DNA from 2 places in the Kitasatospora sp. NPDC088160 genome. Region 2 is predicted to be linked to the other one. Evidence: riboswitches for the same ligand, from Rfam matches in the RefSeq annotation. Region 2 holds a riboswitch; the other holds the start of a gene.
The links. Region 2 has a riboswitch for cyclic di-AMP ahead of ACIOGZ_RS27870 (NlpC/P60 family protein). Riboswitches for the same ligand answer to the same signal wherever they lie in the genome.

Region 1: another riboswitch for cyclic di-AMP. It lies ahead of ACIOGZ_RS02350 (transglycosylase family protein); the one in region 2 lies ahead of ACIOGZ_RS27870 (NlpC/P60 family protein).

What each region holds. Positions count from the first base shown of each region.
Region 1 is NZ_JBIUSS010000001.1:557,246-566,956, reverse strand. It holds gene ACIOGZ_RS02380 (MFS transporter) at 1-586, shown strand, start outside; gene ACIOGZ_RS02375 (TetR/AcrR family transcriptional regulator) at 852-1,430, shown strand; gene ACIOGZ_RS02370 (helix-turn-helix transcriptional regulator) at 1,508-2,374, opposite strand; gene ACIOGZ_RS02365 (ATP-binding protein) at 2,793-3,314, shown strand; gene ACIOGZ_RS02360 (DUF397 domain-containing protein) at 3,709-3,972, opposite strand; gene ACIOGZ_RS02355 (hypothetical protein) at 4,532-5,509, shown strand; cyclic di-AMP (ydaO/yuaA leader) riboswitch at 5,944-6,104, shown strand; gene ACIOGZ_RS02350 (transglycosylase family protein) at 6,091-7,497, shown strand; gene ACIOGZ_RS02345 (LacI family DNA-binding transcriptional regulator) at 7,607-8,626, opposite strand; gene ACIOGZ_RS02340 (glycoside hydrolase family 13 protein) at 8,652-9,711, opposite strand, start outside.
Region 2 is NZ_JBIUSS010000019.1:118,442-128,152, reverse strand. It holds gene ACIOGZ_RS27885 (hypothetical protein) at 166-429, shown strand; gene ACIOGZ_RS27880 (NYN domain-containing protein) at 699-2,060, shown strand; gene ACIOGZ_RS27875 (NlpC/P60 family protein) at 2,261-3,295, shown strand; cyclic di-AMP (ydaO/yuaA leader) riboswitch at 3,634-3,783, shown strand; gene ACIOGZ_RS27870 (NlpC/P60 family protein) at 3,794-4,939, shown strand; gene ACIOGZ_RS27865 (NlpC/P60 family protein) at 5,166-6,212, shown strand; gene ACIOGZ_RS27860 (hypothetical protein) at 6,401-7,432, shown strand; gene ACIOGZ_RS27855 (glycosyltransferase 87 family protein) at 7,497-8,936, opposite strand; gene ACIOGZ_RS27850 (glycosyltransferase family 4 protein) at 9,181-9,711, shown strand, end outside.

The DNA of each region.
Region 1 (9,711 bases), on a different contig from region 2:
CTGGTCGGCGCTGCAGATGGCCCTCGGGCTGCTGCCGGCCGGCGCGTTCATCGCGCTCTCGGCACCGTTCATGGGCCCGATCGTGGACCGCTTCGGCACCGGCAGGCTGCTGCCGATCGGCCTGCTGGCCCTGGTCGGCGCGTTCGCACTGTTCCTGCGGCTGGACGAGCACAGCTCGTACCTGGGTCTGGTCCTGCCCTCGATGCTGCTGCTCGGCGTGGGCTTCGCGCTGGCCTTCCCCTCGGTGAACATCGCCGCCACCGACGGCGTGGGCGACGAGGAGCAGGGTCTGGCCTCCGGCCTGGTCAACACCGCGATCCAGGTCGGCACCGCGGTGGTCCTGGCCGGCGCGACCGCGATGATCGCCGCCGGCAGTGCCGGCGGCGACAGCCCGCAGGCGCAGCTGGACGGCTACCGGCCGGCCCTGGTGTTCGTCACGGCGGTCGCGCTGTTCGGCCTGCTGATCGCCGCGGTGGGCGCCCTGGTCGACCGGCGGCGGACGTCAGCTCCCGCGCCGGTGCGGGACTACGATTACCCCCCGGTCGGGTCGAGCACGGCGCGGACCGAAGTCCTGACCAACCGCTGACCGTCGACCGCCGCCCGGGGGGCCGGCCCCCCGGCCCCCGCCGTCGGACAATGGCGCCGGCTCCACCAAACCCCCGTTTTGGTGGAGCCGGCCGTCTTCTGTACCGGGCGCCCGAGCGGCGCCCACCGGTGCGCGGTTTCACGGTGCGACTACCGGCTCCGCCAGTATATTGGCCCGGAGCCAACGAACGTTCGGAGCAGACACGATGGCACCTCGCGGGGATTCGGTCAATGAGGAGATGCGGCAACGCTCCCGTCTGCGCATCATGCGAGCCACCGTCGAACTGGTCGACCGGCACGGATACGCGGGCACCACACTGACCGACATCGCCGAGCGGGCCGGGCTCGCGCGCGGGCTGCTCTCCTACTACTTCGACGGGAAACGGCTGCTGATGCAGTCGGCGACGCACCGGATGATGCACCAGTCGCTCTCCGGCGCGCTCGCCGAGCTGACCCCGGACGCCACGCCGGCGGCCCGGCTGGCCCGCGCGATCGACGCGGTCCTCACCCTCGCCCTGGAGCATCCGCGGGTGATGCGCTCGCACCTCGCGCTGATCCTGGACCCGGACTCCGGCGCCTTCGTCCAGGACCCGGAGCAGCAGCAGCTCGGCGCGATCCTCCAAGGCCTGCTGCTCGACTGGGGCGCACCGGACCCGGCCGCCGAGCACGCGGTGCTGCGCAGCGCGCTGATGGGCGGCTGCATCGGGGTGCTGCTGCCGGGCGCCGAACTCCCGCTGGCACTGATCCGGGCCGACCTGTTCCGCCGCTACGACCTGCCCTGGGAACTGGGCACCCCGCCGCAGGCACTGCCGCCGGAACGCGAACGGCCGCCGGCCCGCGGCTGACGGCGGGTGGACGGCGGCTCGGTGTCCGGGCGACCGATCGCGGGAGCCGGACCCGTACGCTCTGCCGGGAGTTCCTCTCAGCGCTCCTTGAGGATCGACGCCAGCAGGTCCACGGTCCGCTCCGGCGTGAGGCTGTCCACGCAGAGCCGCTCCATGACCTGGATGTACGCGTCGACGTCGTCCCGCTTGTCGAGGTACAGCGCGCTGGTGAGCTGCTCCAGGTAGACGACGTCCGCGAGGTCCTGTTCAGGGAAGCGCAGGATCGTGAACGCCCCGGACTCCCCCGCGTGCGCGCCGAATCGGAACGGCATCACCTGGATCACGACGTTGGCCTGCTCGGCGACGTCGATCAGGTACTGCACCTGGCCGCGCATCACCTTGGGCCCGCCGACGGGGCGGCGCAGCGCGGCCTCGTCGATCACGGCCCACAGTCGCGGGCTGGCGCCCTCGGTCAGCAGCTTCTGGCGACGCAGGCGGAGGCTGACCCGCCGCTCGATCTCCTCCTCGCTGACGACCGGCCGACTCTGGCCGAAAACCGCCCGTGCGTACTCCTCGGACTGCAGCAGTCCGGGGATGAACTGCACCTCGTAGGTGCGGATCAGCTGGGCGGCCTCCTCCAGGCCGACGTAGGTCTGGAACCAGCCCGGCAGCACGTCGTTGAAGCTGTGCCACCAGCCGGACTTGTTGGCCTCGCGGACCAGCCCGAGCAGTGCCTCCCGCTCCAGGCCGTCGTCCACGCCGTAGAGGCTGAGCAGGTCGGCGACGTCGCGCTCCTTGAAGCTGACGCGGCCGAGTTCCATGCGGCTGATCTTGGACTCCGAGGCCCTGATCGCGTAGCCGGCGTCCTCGCGCGTGATGCCGCGCGTCTCACGCAGGCGACGCAGCTGAGAACCGAGGAGGATCCGGCGGACCATCGAGCCGCCGCCCGGCTGAACTGTGGTCATGCGGTCGAAACCTCCACCTAGGGCAAACAGCGCACAGTCTGCCATCAGTTGAGCGCTCACGGTGCCGATACTGACGGATGTTCCTATCAGTTCCACACTCCACACACCAGGATGCACGTGCATCCGGCGCTTGCATATGCCAATAGTGCGACTGCACGTGAATCGACTCTTGCATCTGCAGTGAGCGCACACCACCATGGTGCACGTGCACCTGCACATCCCTGGCATTCCCGCGGGCTCCGCGTCGACCCCACGCGCGACTCCGTGCACCGACCCGGCAGCGTTCCCCCGCGCCACCGGGGGTTCGTGTGCGCGCGCGCTGGTCGAGGGGGCGGCCGAGCGGCCGAGCGAGTCGGAGGTGACCGGCATGACCCCGGCGGGTCCAGCCGTGTCCGCCCCCTTATGGGAGGAGCTCTTCATGAGCACCGGTACGGCTTTGGCGGTTGACCCCCATGTGGTCACCTGTACGCTCGCTCCTCGCTTCGAAGCCGTCAGAACCGCGCGCGACTTCGCCAGAACCTCTCTTCAGCGCTGGGGCCTGATGGAGCTGTTCGACGACGTCGCGCTGGTGGCCTCGGAGCTGGTGACCAACGCACTGCGGCATGCGATCGGCGCACGGCCCGACCCTGCGGGTGGCGTCCAGGGCGAGTACGACTTTCCCATACAGCCGACCCCTGAGGGCCGGCTGCCGATCCGAATAAGCCTGGTCCACCGCTCCCCCCAGGTGGTCTGCGCGGTGAGCGACCCGAGCTGCATCGGCCCGGTCGCCCGGGAGGCGGACTTCGTCGCCGAGTCCGGCCGCGGACTGCACCTGGTGGAGTCCTTCAGCCGCTCCTGGGGTTGGCACCCGCTGGGCAGCGGCAAGGTGGTCTGGGCCCTGTTCGAGGCGGAGCCGGCCACCGGTTCCGAACTCGGTGGACGGCACCGGCGCTCGGCCTAGCGCCAGGCGGCGCGCGGCCGGCCGAGGGAGGCCCCGGGAGGACCGCACCCCGGGCTCCGCGGAGCGGATCGACGGGCCTGGCACAGGTGCGCCACGGGCTCCGGCCCAGCCCTCAGGGCGATTCCCGCGACGATTCCCGGGCCTGTCTCCCGGACGAGCCGGCCGGACCGACGGCCGGGCACCCCGGCGGCCCGACTCCCGTCCACGTCCGGGCCCCCAGCCGTGCGCGGGACCACCCGCCACACCTGCGCGCGGTCGGCCGCGAGAACGGCCGCCACGAGAGCGCCCGCCACGAGAGCGCCCGTCATGTGGCCCCGGACCGGCCCCGGACAAGACAAAGGCCGTCGCGGTGTCAGCACCCACGACGGCCCCCCGATGGCAGGACGGCGGCCGGTCAGACCGCCAGGTGGTCGAACTCCCCGTCCTTGGCCCCCAGCAGCAGGGCGGCGATCTCGGCCCGGGTGTAGATGAGCGCCGGACCTTCCGGGAAGCGCGAGTTGCGCATCGCCACATCGCCCCCCGGCAGGGCCGCGAACTCGACGCAGTTCCCCTGGGAGTTGCTGTGCAGGCTCTTCTGCCAGACAACCCCCTTGAGGTCGGCGGCCGCCATCCCGTTGTAGGTGTCGTACGAGCCGTACGTGTCCTGCGAGTCGTGCATAGAAATCTCCCGAAGAGCTCCGGAGTGGTCGTCCAGCGCGGCGCTCCCGGCACCCGCCGAACGAACGGACCGGCCCCGTACCGGCCCGGCACAACGCCTCACTTGACGCGATGATAGCTGCTGTGCACGTGCATCAGCACGGGACATTGCAGGTGCACGAGGCCTTTCACCGGCAGTTCTGAACTCTTCACGGACCCTTCTCCTGACGGTACGTAAACGGACATAGCCGAGTGAATCGCCAGATTCTCGATAACCGGCCGTGAGCGATTCCCCGCTGAATGTTGATCTTCAGACGCCCGGAGTCGCGCCTTCGTGACCCTCCGTCAGGCGACCTCCCGGCTGTGAGACATCTCACGCGCCACAGAAGCAACTCGACGCCCCGTCGGACACGTCAGGGCAACCAGCGGTGATCGCTCGAAGGCTGGGTGAGATATGTCCGGATTGCGGGCAAACCGCCCGGACGGACACGACGGGAGCGCGGCGCACCCGCCATGACCACGTGAAACTCGAACGGCAGCCGAATGCAGGCCTGACGGGCCGATGTCCTACGATCTCCGGCATGAGCACCGCAGCCATCCCGGGCGCGCCACTGCCCGTCCGCACTCCAGGCTCCCGTGCGCGGGGGCGCCACCGCCGCCCCGAGCGCCCCGAGATCCCGGCCGGATCCCCGGCCCTGGTGCTCGCCGTGCCCGCGACCGCCGGGCCCGAGTCCCGCTCGGTCGTCGAGGAGCTGCTGTCGATCGTCCGCAGCGAGCAGGGCGACATCCAGACCGCCGTCGGCTACCTCCCGGGCGAAGCCGCCCAGGGCGCCGACAGCGACGACCGCACCGTCGCCGAACTGCTGGCCATGGCCGCCGAGGCCGGCCTGCCCGCGCCGGTCCTGGTGCCGCTGGTACCCGGCCCGCACGGATTCCTGACCGAACTCCACGCCCTCGCCGCCGAGTACGGAGCCCCCGTCACCGACGTGCTCGGCCCGCACCCGCTGCTCGCCGAGGCCGTGCACGTGCGCCTGTCCGAGGCCGGCCTGGCGCGTGCCGACCGGGCCCGGCTGTTCGCCATCGCGACCGCCGCGGACGGCGTCGTGCTGACCACCGTCGGCGGCGAGGAGGCCGCTGCCGCTGCCGGCATCACCGGTGTCCTGCTGGCGGCCCGGCTGGCCGTCCCGGTCGTGCCCGCCGCGCTCGACGTGCCGGGCTCGGTCGCCGCGGCCGTCAACCACCTCAAGGAGACCGGCTCCCAGCGCCCGGCGCTGGCCCCGCTGGTGATCGGGCCGGAGGCCGACTCCGAGCTGCTCGCCACGGCCGCCGAGGAGACCGGCTGCCCGTCCGCGGCGCCGCTGGGCGCCTACCCGACGGTCGGCCAGCTGATCGCCTCCACCTACCTGGCCGCGCTGCCGGCGCCCTCCCCCGAGGCCCTGGCGCAGGCCGAGGCCGAGGCGGCGGAGGCCGCCGAGGGCACCCACGCCGACCACTCCGGCCGGGGTGGTCGCGCCGCTCACGCCGCTCACGCCGCCGCCGAGGAGTCGGCCGGCCAGTAGTAGCGGTCACCGCACGTGTGAAGGGCCCGGAACGTAGCCGTTCCGGGCCCTTCCCGCTTGTCCCGTAAGGGAGTTAAAGGACGAATAGGTGTGATGTCCGTTCTATCCGCATTTGTTCACCATCGCTCGACGCACCCCCCGACGGCCACAGTGCGGACACGCCGCTCTCCCGGCGGGCAGGCCCCCGGGCGACCCGACCCACCGTCACCCGCCTCCTGAAACGCAGACAGTTGCGCGCACCCTTCGCAGCGTTGCCGGAAATCGGTCATTTCCGATCATGACAAGTGAGGGGAACGACCGTTCTCGCCAAACCGTGATGCGCGTCACAGGTGTTTGCAGTTTGAACTTAAGTCTGCTTAACGTGCTCCCCGTTCGTGGCCACACGAACCCAGTTCATCCGCGACGCCGAGTCCTGCCGTCGGATGTCCTGGCAGCGCGAAAACGCACCACGGCAGGAGCGGGGGACCCACAGGTAAGTCGCCCCGGACCGTTCCCCGGAACGATCCAGGGCTAGGGGTGAAGCCGCGCCCACAGCGCGGCCGGGCAACTCCAGCCCGAATCCGACAGCTCACCTCGCAGGCGTGGGAGAGGACTGCGTCTTCATGCTGCCCACCAACGGCACCCGTCTGTCCAGTCGTACCCGACGCGTGATCGCCGCCGTCGGCGTCGCGGGCGTCGGCCTCACCATCCCCTGCCTCACCTCCGGCACCGCCTCCGCCGCCTCCGTCGCCACCTGGGACAAGGTCGCCCAGTGCGAGAGCACCGGCAACTGGAGCATCAACACCGGCAACGGCTTCTACGGCGGCCTGCAGTTCACCTCCAGCACCTGGGCCGCCTTCGGCGGCACCGCCTACGCCCCCCAGGCCAACCAGGCCACCAAGGACCAGCAGATCGCCGTCGCCGAGAAGGTCCTCGCCTCGCAGGGCCCCGGCGCCTGGCCGGTGTGCTCGGTCCAGGCCGGCCTGACCAAGGGCGGCACCCCGGCCGCCGTCGACACCTCGGCCGGCTCGACCACCGGCTCGGCTGCCGGTTCGACCGCCACCAAGCCCGCCGCGAAGCCGGCCGCCCCGGCCGCCAAGCCCGCGCAGACCCAGACCCCGGCCCCGGCCGCGAAGCCCGCCAAGCCGGCCGCACCGGCCCAGGACCAGGCGCAGGCCCCCGCCGACTCCACCAACGGCACCTCGGCCCAGAAGGGCCAGAGCCAGGCCCGGAACAGCGCCCAGCCCCAGGCCGACGACTACACCGTCGCCTCCGGCGACTGGCTGTCCTCGATCGCCGACAAGCACAACCTCCAGGGCGGCTGGCAGCGGCTGTACGAACTCAACCGCGGCACCCTGACCGAGGGCCCGGACTCCATCTACCCGGGCCAGCGCCTCTCGTTCAAGGACGGCGGCCAGGCCCAGCAGTCGGCTCAGGCCGACCGGTCCGGCTCCGGCTCGTCGGCCACGTCCGGCTCGGACTTCACCTGGTTCGACCGCTCGCAGAAGTCCGGCCAGACCTCCAACGGCGCTGTCGCGAGCGCCAAGCCGGCCGCCCAGCCCCAGGCCCCGGCCACCAAGCCGGCCTCCAAGCCGGCCTCCAAGCCGGCCGCCCAGGCTCAGACCCCGGCTCAGACCCCGGCCGCCACCGGCAGCATGGCCGCCGCGGTCTCCTTCGCCCAGTCGAAGGTCGGCCAGGCGTACGTCTACGGCGGTACCGGCAACGGCGGCTGGGACTGCTCCGGCCTGACCCAGGCCGCGCTGCGCGCCGCGGGCGTCTCCGTCCCGCGCGTCGCCGCCGACCAGGCCGCCGCCAGCACCCGCGTCTCGCTGGACAGCCTGCAGGCGGGCGACCTGCTGTTCTGGTCCAACAACGGCCAGAACTCCGGCGTCTACCACGTCGCGATCTACATCGGCGGCGGCCAGTACGTCGAGGCCGCCAACCCGAGCTCGGGCGTGCGCCTGCAGACCGTCGCCAACTGGGCGCCGGACTTCGCCGGCCGGGTCTGAGCACGACCGACGGGTGACAGCCGACAACTGACGGCTGACCCGGCACCCGGGCGGCACACAACGGACCCCGGAGAGCAACTGCTCTCCGGGGCCCGTCCGTTGACCGTCCTCAGCGCGCGCAGGCCCCCGTGGACCCACGCATGACCAGCTCCGGCTGGAACATGAACTCCCCGCGCTGGACGGCGTTTCCGCCGACCTCCTCCAGCAGCGCGTCCACCGCCGCGGTCGCCATCGCCTCGACCGGCTGGCGGATCGTGGTCAGCGGCGGCTCGGTGAAGGCGATCAGCGGCGAGTCGTCGAAGCCGACCACCGAGACGTCGTGCGGCACCGACAGCCCACGCTGCCGCACCGCCCGGATCGCCCCGAGCGCCATCATGTCGCTGCCGCAGACGATCGCCGTGCAGCCCTTGTCCAGCAGCGCGCCGGCCGCCGCGTGCCCGCCCTCCACGCTGAACAGCGTGTGGTGGACGAGTTCCTCGGCCTCCTCCTGGCTCCGTCCCAGCACCTCGCGCATCGCCGCCGTGAAGCCCTCGATCTTGCGCAGCACCGGCACGTACCGCCGCTGCCCGACCGCCAGCCCGATCCGCTCGTGCCCGAGTTCGGCCAGGTGCTGGACGGCCATCCACATCGCGGCCCGGTCGTCCGGCGAGATGAACGGCGCGTCGATCCGCTCGCTGTAGCCGTTGATCAGCACGAACGGCACCCCTCGCCCGGTCAGCCGGGCGTAGCGGTCGAGGTCGGCGGTGGAGTCGGCGTGCAGCCCGGAGACGAAGACGATGCCCGCCACGCCCCGGTCGACCAGCATCTCGACCAGTTCGTCCTCGGTGGACCCGCCCGGTGTCTGGGTGCACAGCACCGGGGTGTACCCGTGCCGGCTGAGCACCTGCTCGATCACCTGGGCCAGTGCGGGGAAGATCGGGTTGCTCAGCTCCGGCGTGATCAGCCCGATCAGGCCGGCGCTGCGCTGGCGCAGTCGGGTCGGCCGCTCGTAGCCGAGCACGTCGAGCGCCGCCAGCACGGTCTGCCGGGTGGCGGCGGAGACGTTCGCCTTGCCGTTGAGTACGCGGGAGACGGTGGCTTCGCTGACCCCCGCCTGCGCCGCGATGTCTGAGAGTCGCGCCGTAGTCACGGTCCCAGAGCCTATTGCAACCACGTCAGACCGCCCACCAGCCGGTGCTGTCCGGCGCGAGCACCGTCTCGCTGCCGTCGACCACCAGCTCCACCGAGGAGAGCAGCAGCTTTCCGGGCGCCGCTATCCGGACCGGCTCGTCCGTGGCGTTGACGGTGCAGACGAAGGAGCCGCGGCGGAACGTCAGGGTCCCCTCGGGGCCCTCCAGCCACTCCACGGCCGTCCCGGCGCCGAGGTCGTCCTGGGAGCGGCGGACGGCGAGCGCGCTGCGGTACAGCTCCAGGGTGGACGCCGGGTCGCCGGTCTGCGCCTCGACGCTCAGCTCGGCCCACTCGGCCGGCTGCGGCAGCCAGGACGGCCCGCCGGCGACCGGGCCGAAGCCGTACGGGGCCTCGGTGCCGGACCACGGGATCGGGACGCGGCAGCCGTCGCGGTAGCCGTCCTGCCCGGCCTTGCGGAAGAACGACGGGTCCTGGCGGACCTCGTCCGGCAGGTCGGTGACGTCCGGCAGACCGAGTTCCTCGCCCTGGTAGATGTACGCGGAGCCGGGCAGCGCGAGCATCAGCAGGGTGGCGGCGCGGGCGCGGCGCAGGCCGAGCTCGCGGTCGCCGGGCGTGCGGATCTGGGTGCCGAGGCCGGGCGGGTTGGCGAAGCGGGTGGCGTGCCGGGTGACGTCGTGGTTGGACAGCACCCAGGTGGTCGGGGCGTCGACCGGGCGCATCGAGTCGAGCGAGACGTCGATCACCTCGCGCAGCGCGGCGGCGTCCCAACCGGTGCCCAGGTACTGGAAGTTGAAGGCCTGGTGCAGCTCATCGGGGCGCACGTAGTTGGCGGTGCGCTGGACGGTCGGGGTCCAGGCCTCGGCGACGCCGATCCGCTGGCCCGGGTACTCGTCGAGGATCTTGCGCCAGCTGCGGTAGATCTCGTGCACGCCGTCCTGGTCGAAGAACGGCATGACGTCGTTGCCGAGCAGCTTGAGCTGGTCGGAGCCGCCGAGGTCGGGCAGGCCGGGGGCCTTCACCAGGCCGTGGGCGACGTCGATGCGGAAGCCGTCGACACCCATGTCGAGCCAGAACCGCAGGATC
Region 2 (9,711 bases):
GGCCTTGTACGGCAGGTGGACTAGCCCGCTCGTTCTCCTGACTGGTGGCCGGGATGGTTGCCTCAGGCAATAGGCTTGGGGCGGGCAATCCCGCCTCCCGCCGCCGACGCCGGGGCTCCGGGGGGAGCGCCTAGCCCACCCAGGGACCACCCGAGAGGACCCCCGATGACCGTCCCCGCCCTGACCGCCGAGACGCGCTGGCGCTGCACCCTGTGCGGAAACCTCACCCGCTTCGACGTGACCCGCACCGCGCGGGTCACCGAGTTCCTGCACTTCGACCTGGCCGGCGAGTCCAAGGTCGAGGATACCGAGGTGCTGAGCGAGACGATCGAGTCGGTGCGCTGCCGCTGGTGCAACGCCGTGGACCAGGTCGAGCTGGTGGCCCGTCCGGGCGCCGAGAACGCGGAGGCCTCCGCCGACCAGGGCTGACGCCCGACGGCGCGGGGGCGGGTGCGCGGCGCGCCTGCCCGCCGCGCTGGGACAATACAGACAGGACGCACGGAGCGTGACGACAGGGCGGCGGCCGCGGGCCGTGACCCCGTAGGACCAGGATCGGAGCCGAGGACGTGGTGGACGCAGCGAGGGAGCCCGCCGAAGCGCAGGGGCTTCAGCCCGCTGCGGCCGTGCAGGCGCGGGCCGCCGACGCGGCTCCGTCCGAGCCCGCGGCCGTCGGCGGGGCGGCGGGTTCCGATGAGTCGGTGGGCCCCGGCGGGGCGGCGGGTTCCGGCGAGGTGGCGCCGGAGCGTGGTGCCGAGAAGCTGGACCGGCCGCTGCCCGAGGGCGTGCGCCGGCGCGTGGTCGGCCTGGCCTCGGACGCGCTCGGCGGGCTGCCGCCTGGCGAGCTGCCGCAGAGCCTGCGCCAGTACGTCAAGTTCACCCCGGCCCGGCGGGCCAAGTACGCGGCCACGGCGCTGGCCGCGGCGCTGGAGTCGGAGCCGGCGTTCCGGGTGCGGATAGCGGAGCGGCTGAGGCTGGGCCAGCCGGACCTGGTGAAGGCGTTGGAGTCGGGCAGCGTTCCGGGCGCCGCCGATCCGATGGACGTCGCGGCCGCCGCCTACCTGGTGCGGTCGGCCGGCTGGAGCCGGCTGGTGGCCGAGGCCGGGGAGGAGGCCGAGCGGGCCGGCGCCGAGGGCGCGGCTGCCGAGGCCACCCGGCTGGCGGAGAAGTTGCAGGCGGAGCTCGCCGAGCTGCGGTCCGCCGCCCGGGCGGACCTGGAGCGGCAGCGCGCGGAGTCCGAGGACGTCCGCCGGGAGGCCGAGTCGCTGCGGAAGAAGGTGCGCTCGCTGGAGAGCGACACCCGCCGGGCGCAGGCCGAGACCAGGCGGCTGACCGCCGAGCTGGAGGCCGCGAGGGCGCAGGCGGCCGCCGAGCGTGGCGCCGCGGAGTCCGAGGCACGGCGGCTGCGGCACCGGGTCGGCGAGCTGGAGACGGCGGCCGAGCAGGGCCGCCGGTCGGCCCGCGAGGGCCGCAGCGTCGAGGACATGCGGCTGCGGCTGCTGCTGGACACGGTGCTGCAGTCGGCGCAGGGGCTCCAGCGGGAGCTGGCGCTGCCGGTCTCCCAGATCCGGCCGGGGGACCTGGTGGAGGCGGTGGTGCCGGGTGCGGCCTCGCCGCACGACGTGGCCCGGCGCGGTCTGGCCGACGACGATCCGGCGCTGCTGGACCAGCTGCTGGCGATCCCGCAGGTGCACCTGGTGGTGGACGGCTACAACGTGACCAAGACGGGCTATCCGACGCTGCCGCTGGAGCAGCAGCGGATCCGGCTGCTGGGCGGGCTGGCGATGCTGGCCCAGCGCACGCAGGCGGAGGTCACCTGCGTGTTCGACGGGCAGGACCTGGACGTTCCGGTGATCATGGCGCCACCGCGCGGGGTGCGGGTGCGGTTCAGCCGGACCGGCGAGACCGCGGACGAGCTGATCCGCCGTCTGGTGCGGGCCGAGCCGCAGGGTCGTCCGGTGGTGGTGGTGTCCACCGACCGGGAGGTCGCGGAGGGCGTGCGGAAGGCTGGCGCGCGCCCCGTGGCTTCCGTTCTGCTGCTGAACCGGCTGGCGCGGCCCTGACGGCTGCCGCGGCGGGATGACGCCTGGTCAGCGCCCGGTTTGCGGCGGTGTGCACATCCAGTGAAGCCTGCGGGGGAAGTGGAGTTCACGCCTTCGGGGGAGTGGCAAAACCCGTGGATCTTCCCTAGGGTGTGGCGTCAAACCTATTTTCCGGATTCTCACCTGATCGGGTGAGGCCGATGGAAGAAGGAGCAATTCCCTTGGCCTCCCACCGCCGTCCCAAGCAGCCGAGCCGCGCCCGGGTCTCCGTGCTCACCGCTGCCGCGGCGACCGCGGTCGCCCTCTCCGCGCAGGTCGCCGCGCACGCCGCGCCCCAGCCGAGCAAGAGCGACGTCAAGGCGCAGATCGACCAGCTCCAGCAGGACCAGGAGCAGGCGGCGGAGAAGTACAACGGCGCCAAGGAGCGGGCCGACCAGCTCCGCAAGCAGTCCGACCAACTGCAGGACAAGGTGGCCCGCAGCCAGGACGAGATGACCCAGCTCCAGACCGGCCTGGCCGGCGTGGCGGGCGAGCAGTACCGCACCGGCGGCATCGACCCGTCCGTCCAGCTGATGCTCTCCTCGGACCCGTCGGGCTACCTGGAGAAGGCGTCCAGCGCCCAGCAGGCCAGCGCCAGCGAGTCGGAGGCGCTCAAGGGACTGCTGGACCAGCAGCGCCGGCTGGACCAGGAGAAGTCCGAGGCCGCCGCCGTCCTGGCCTCGCTCGACTCCACCACCAAGGACCTGAACCAGGCCAAGACGGACGTCAACCAGAAGCTGAAGGCCGCGCAGGACCTGCTGAACTCGCTCAGCGCCTCCGACCGCGCCGCGCTGCGGGCCCAGCAGCAGCAGGACGACCGCGCCTCGCGCGGCAGCGACCGTGCCGACCTCGGCAGCCTCCCGCAGGCCGGCGGCTACGCGGGCGTGGCCGTGGCCAAGGCGATGAGCAAGCAGGGCTCGCCGTACGTGTGGGGCGCCACCGGCTCGACCACCTTCGACTGCTCGGGCCTGATGGTCTGGGCGTACGGCCAGGCCGGCGTCTCGCTGCCGCGCACCTCGCAGGAGCAGGGCAACGTCGGCACCAGGGTCTCGCTGGACCAGGCCCAGCCGGGCGACCTGGTCATCTACGGCGCCGACCGGCACCACGTCGGGATGTACATCGGCAACGGCATGGTGGTGCACGCGCCGCACACCGGCGACGTGGTGAAGGTGATGAAGGTCGACGCGATGCCGATCAACACGATCCGCCGGGTCTGACGGCCCGACACGCCCGAAGGGCCCCGTCCGGGCCTGTGATCCACGCCACCCTCCGACCGGGGGTGGCGTTCGGGTTTTGTCCGCAGCGCGAGTCCCCGGTGAAGAGTGATCAGCTTTGCGTACGACGGTGATCACTATGTGTCATATTCACAAAAGAACTTTGGTCTTCTTCCGTCTTTTTTCTGACAAGGATTTGAACGGATCACGGTTCAGTTACTAGGGTCGTGCCCCGAACCACCGCACTCCCGATCGCCCAGCCAGGGTGACGGCGGTGGTTTCCGTCGAGTTCGTGACGCAGCGGGGCGGGCCCAGTGCCTGCCCGACGGGGAGCCCAGCAGTCGGGGGTGCTGTCGAACGGAGCCGGGGAACCACGTTCCTCCGGGGTGAATCGGCGCCAGGTCGGCCGGTGGAACGGCCGTGAGGCGTCGTAGGGCACGCTTCCGGCCCGAACCCGTCAGCTCACCCGGTAGACGGCGTAGGAAGAAGGAGTCCGCCTTCGTGGCGTCCCATCGTCGTCCCAAGCCCGCCAGTCGCACCCGGGTCTCGATCCTGACCGGCTTCGCCGCGGCGGCCGTCGCGCTGTCCGCGCAGTCCGGCGCCCACGCCGACCCGCAGCCGACCAAGGACCAGGTCAAGGAGCAGGTCGACCAGCTCAACGAGCAGGCCGAGGTCGCGACCGAGAAGCTCAACGCCGCCCAGGAGAAGCAGCAGCAGTTGCAGAAGCAGGTCACCGACCTGCAGGACCAGGTGGCGCGGCAGCAGGGGCAGGTGACCGACCTCCAGGGCGGCCTGGCCGAGATCGCCGGCGAGCAGTACCGCAACGGCGGCATATCCCAGACCGTCCAGCTGATGTTCTCCGCCAGCCCGGACACCTTCCTGAGCCAGGCCGACACGCTGAACCAGGCCGGCGGCACCCAGAAGGGCCAGCTCAAGCAGCTCCAGGACGAGCAGCGCAAGCTCGACCAGGTGCGCTCCGAGGCCCAGGGCAAGCTCGCCGAGATGGAGACCACCACCCAGCAGCTGAAGAGCGCCAAGGACGAGGTCCAGGGCAAGCTCAAGGCCGCGCAGGACCTCTTCAACACCCTGTCCGAGCAGGAGCGCCAGGCGATCCGCGCGGCCGAGGAGAAGGCCGCCGCCGAGGCCAAGTCGAAGGCCGACGCCGCCGCGAAGGCCGCCCAGCAGCAGGCGGCGGCCCAGCAGGCCGCCGACCGCTCCTCCCGCGACAACAGCCGCACCGACCTGAGCGCGTCGCAGGCCCCCGCCGCGCCGGTCACCAAGCCGAGCGCCGGCAGCTCGCGCGGCGCCGCGGCGCTGTCCATCGCCGCCTCCAAGATCGGCAGCCCGTACGTCTACGGCGCCTCCGGCCCCGGCTCCTTCGACTGCTCGGGCCTGATGGTCTGGGCGTTCAACCAGGTCGACGTCTCGCTGCCGCGCACCTCGCAGGAGCAGGCCCACGCCGGTACCCGGATCGGCACCGACCTCTCCCAGGCCCAGCCCGGCGACCTGCTGATCTTCTACGGGGACGCCCACCACGTCGGCATCTACGCGGGCAACGGCCAGGTGCTGCACGCGCCCAAGCCGGGCGCGTCGGTCCGCTACGAGGCCGTCGGCAACATGCCGCTGACCTCCATCGTGCGGGTCTGATCCCCGCTCAGGCCCTCCCAGGCCCGGCCTTCCACCACGGAAGGCCGGGCCTGTGGCTTTTCCGGCGCATCGGACTGATGTCCGATTGCGGGTCAAATATTCGGGTTGGCAGGGGTTTGGACTCGGTTGCCCGGACTCGCTAACGTCTGCCACCGGACTCCGCTTCCAGGGCCGCCCGCGTTGGGGCGGCGGCGGGGCCCACCGCCGGATCGGAGCCGCTGCCGCCATGCCCGTGCACCGTCGTTCCCAACTGCTCGTCCGTGCGCTGGTGCTGACCGCGGCCGCCGCCACCGCCCTGGGTGTGACGACGGGCGGCAGCGCCCAGGCCGCCCCCGCCGCGCCGGACACGCCCACCCGCAAGGACGTCAAGGCGCAGGTGGAGCAGCTCTACGGCGAGGCCGAGCAGGCGTCCGAGAAGTACAACGCCGCCCAGGAGGCGCAGCAGCGGCTCCAGGGCGAGACGACCGTCCTCCAGGGCGAGATCGCCGTCGCCCAGGACCAGCTCAACCAGTTGCGCGGCGACCTCGCCACCGTGGCCGGCGCCGAGTACCGCGGCGGCGGCATGGCCCAGACCGTCCAGCTGATGCTCTCCACCGACCCGGAGGGCTACCTGTCCCGGGCCCGCACCCTCGACCAGGCCGCCGAGCGGCAGCAGGAGACCCTGCACGAACTGGCCACCCGCCAGCGCCGGCTCGACCAGCGCCGCACCGAGACCGCCGGCAAGCTCGCCGAACTCGACCAGGCCCGCCGCTCGCTCGCCGACAGCAAGCAGCAGATCCAGCAGCGGCTCACCGAGGCCCAGCGGCTCCTCAACAGCCTGGGCGTCGCCGAGCGGGCCCGGATGGCCGCCCAGGACGCCCGGGAGGCCGAGCAGCGCGCCACCCGGGGCACCGACCGGCTGGACCTCGGCACGGCCCCGCCCGCCTCCGAGCGCGGGGCGGCCGCGCTGGCGGCCGCGGTGCGGATGATCGGCTCGCCCTACCTCTACGGATCCACCGGGCCCCGCGCCTTCGACTGCTCCGGTCTGATGTACTACAGCTGGCGGCAGGCCGGAGTGACCCTGCCGCGCACCTCGCAGGCCCAGGCGTACGCCGGGCAGCGGGTCAGCCTCTCCGAAGCGCGGCCGGGAGACCTGGTGATCTTCTACCGGGACATGCACCACGTCGGGATGTACGCCGGCGGCGGGGTGATCGTGCACGCCCCCTACCCGGGCGCCAAGGTCCGCTACGAGAGCGTCAACGCGATGCCGGTCGCGGGGGTGGTCCGGCTCTGAGCCCGGCACCGTCCGACCCCGACGCCCCCCACCCGATAGACGGCGCCCGCCGGACGCTGTCCCGGCGCGGTGCGCTGCTGCTCGCGGCCGGCGGGCTGGCCCAGCTGTCGCTGCCGCCGGCGGCCCCGGCGGACCCCTCCGCGGCCGGGTGGGCGTCGGACCGGTGGGCGTCGGACCGGCGGGCCGAGGTGGCCGCGCTGCTGGACGCGCGGGCCCGGGCGCTGCCCTCCTGGTCCGGACCGGCGGCGATCGAGGCCGGCTACCGCAACCTGGTGCTCGGCGCGGACGCCGGACCGGAGCGGCTCACGGCCGCCGCCGACCTGGCGGTCCGGATCACCGGGTACGACGACTACCCGGTGGTGTACCCGCGCCGGATCGACCTGGTCCTGGCCGGCGGCGGCTGGCGGGTCGACCGGGAGGAGAGTGCGAGCGGGCCCCCGGCGCTCTGGGACCTCGGCTCCGCCCGGTCCGCGGCGGGCGCGCACTGCCTGGTGCTCGGACTGGCCGACGGGCCCGACCCGGCCGGTCTGGTCGCGGTGGCCGACCGGGCCGCACCCGCCGTGAGCGAGGTCTGGGGCACCGGCTGGGCGGGCCGCCTGCTGCTCGAAGTACCCGCCACCGCCGAGCAGTTCGCCCGGCTGCTGGAGGTCGACCCGGCGGGCTGGGCGGGCATGGCGGCGGTCACCTCGGCCGCCCCCGGCGCGCCCTGGCACACCCCCGCCGACCGGGTGCTGGTCAACCCCGGCACGTTCGAGCGGCTCAGCGACTTCGGCCGGCAGGTGGTCGTCACCCACGAGGCCACCCACGTCGCGACCAGGGCCGACACCCGGGCCTGGACACCGCTCTGGCTCTCCGAGGGCGTCGCCGACTGGACCGCCTACCGGGGCTCCGGCCGGCGCCCGCAGCAGATCGCCCCCGAGCTGGCCCGGGACGTCGCCGCCGGCCGGCTGCCCACCGCGCTGCCCGCCGACCGGGACTTCACCGCGGGGGCCGACGGCATCGCCCAGGCGTACGAGCAGGCCTGGCTCGCCTGCGAGCTGATCGCCCGGCGCTACGGGCCCGAGCGGCTCGTGGCGTTCTACCGGGCGGTCGGCGCGGCCGACGGGGAGGGGGCGGACCGGGACCACCGGCTGGACCGGCTGCTCCGGGCCGGACCGGGCGTCGGCCTGGCCGAGTTCACCCGGCTCTGGCTGGACGAGGTGGCCGCGCTGCGCGATTAGGTCCTGTCCGGCGTCGCGGGCCCGGCAGGATCGGCCGGACAGGGCCTGACGGCGCGCGCGGCGTTCAGCGCCGCTGCCTGGCCGGGGTGCCGGGCCGCTGCCTGGCCGGGGTACCGGGCCGGTCGATGCCGTCCAGCAGGTCCTGCTCGTAGGCGATGCCGGGGCGCACCGGGTAGGCGCCGGCGGGCACCGGCTCGGGCTTGGCCAGCACCACCGTCGCCGGGAGCTGTGCCGGGCCGCGGGTGGCGCGCCAGAGCCGGACGCAGGAGAGCACGGTGGCGGCCAGCAGCAGCAGGTTGCGCAGGCTGAGCACGGTGACGCCCCAGGGCTCGCTGGCGAGGATCCGGCTGAACATCAGCGGGAACTCGGCCAGCGTCAGCGGGCAGGCGAGCAGGATCAGCAGGGCCACCGGCCGCTGGCTGCTGCCGCGCACGGTCAGGCAGACGGCGGCGACGCCGATCAGCCAGACCAGGTACTGCGGGCTGATCACCCGGCTGGTGACGGTGAAGATGAGCAGCGCGCTGAGCGCCGCGTCGTACATGGTGGCCGCGTTGCGGCGCTTGGCGGTGAAGCGCCAGAGCAGCAGCCAGGCGAAGCCCAGCACGGTGCCGGCCATCATCACCTTGCTGATCACGGGGACCCACGGCCCGAGCATCTCCGGGGAGCCGTAGTTCATGGTGACCCTGCCGTCCCAGGCGTCCGCGAGCCGGGCGAAGTGCAGCGGCAGCGCGCCGAGCGACTCCACCTCGATGCCGCGCTCCTTCTGGAAGGCGAGGAAGCCGAAGGCGCCGTTCATCCCGGCCGCGAGCAGGAAGCCCACCGAGACGGCGGTGGCCGCGGCCAGCGTCCAGGCGCGGCGGGTGCGGCGGCCGGAGGGGGTGCCGATCAGGGCGAGCAGCGGCCAGATCTTGATGATCCCGCCCAGGCCGAGCAGCATCCCGCCGATCGCCGGGCGGCGGATCAGCGCCAGCAGGCCGGCCAGGGCGATCGCGGTGACGATGATGTCCAGCCGGTTGTAGACCATCGGGCCGAGCAGCGGCACGGCCACCACCCACATCCAGGCGCCGGTCAGTGCCCGGCCCCGGCGCAGTCCGGTGCGGACCAGCAGGGCGGTGGCGGCGACGTCGGCGATCCCGCAGATCACCCAGAAGGAGACCAGGTACGACCAGGGCAGCAGGCCGGGCAGCAGGATCACCAGGGCCGCGCCGGGCGGGTACTGCCAGGTCACGTCGTCGAACGGGAAGGTGCCGGTCTGCAGGACGCCGTACCAGGCGTGGTAGATCATCCAGACGTCGGCGGTGATGTCCCCGCCGAGCCCCTTGACCACGCCGGTCATCAGCAGCACCAGCACCGTCCGGGTGGCCACCCAGGTGGCACCGAGTGCGGCGAGCGCCCCGAACGGCCGGCCGGGGGCACGGGCCGGCTCCTGCCGGGCGGCCGGCGTCGGGCCGGGGCCGGCCGCGCCGCTGGGTGTACCGGACTCGGTGGCCGGGGCCAACTCCACTGCGCTCCCTCGTTCGTCTCGGACGTCCCACCGGAGGCGCCGCGCGACGGACGCCCGGGCGGTCGGAGGGGCGGGCACGGCACGCTTGGCCGGGCCGCCACCGGCCGCCTAGGTTCTAGGACTGACCCGGGGGTGAAACGGTTGCCGTGCGCGGATCCGTTCCCGGCGGGTCATGGTGTTGACCTATCGTACGGATCACCCAGCGGTACACCGAGCACCCCCCGACAAGCGAGCCGTGGCCTGAATGCACCGAACCTTGATCGTCACCAACGACTTCCCGCCCCGCCCCGGCGGCATCCAGGCCTTCGTGCACAACATGGCTGTGCGTCAGCCCGCCGGGAGCATCGTGGTGTACGCCTCCACCTGGCGGGACGGCAGCGAGGTGGCCCGCTTCGACGCCGAGCAGCCGTTCCCGGTGATCCGGGACCGGACGAAGGTGATGGTTCCCACACCGCGGGTCACCCGGCGGGCCGCCGAGATCCTGCGGGCGGAGAAGTGCGACTCGGTCTGGTTCGGCGCCGCCGCCCCGCTCGGGCTGATGGCGCCCGCGCTGCGCCGGGCCGGTGCGGCGCGGCTGCTCGGCATGACCCACGGGCACGAGGCCGCCTGGGCCCAGCTGCCGGCCGCCCGGCAGCTGCTGCGGCGGATCGGCGCGGGCACCGACGTGCTGACCTACCTGGGGGAGTACACCCGGTCCCGGATCGCGGGCGCGGTCGGGCCGCAGGCCGCGGCCCGGATGGTGCAGCTGCCGCCGGGCGTGGACGAGACGACCTTC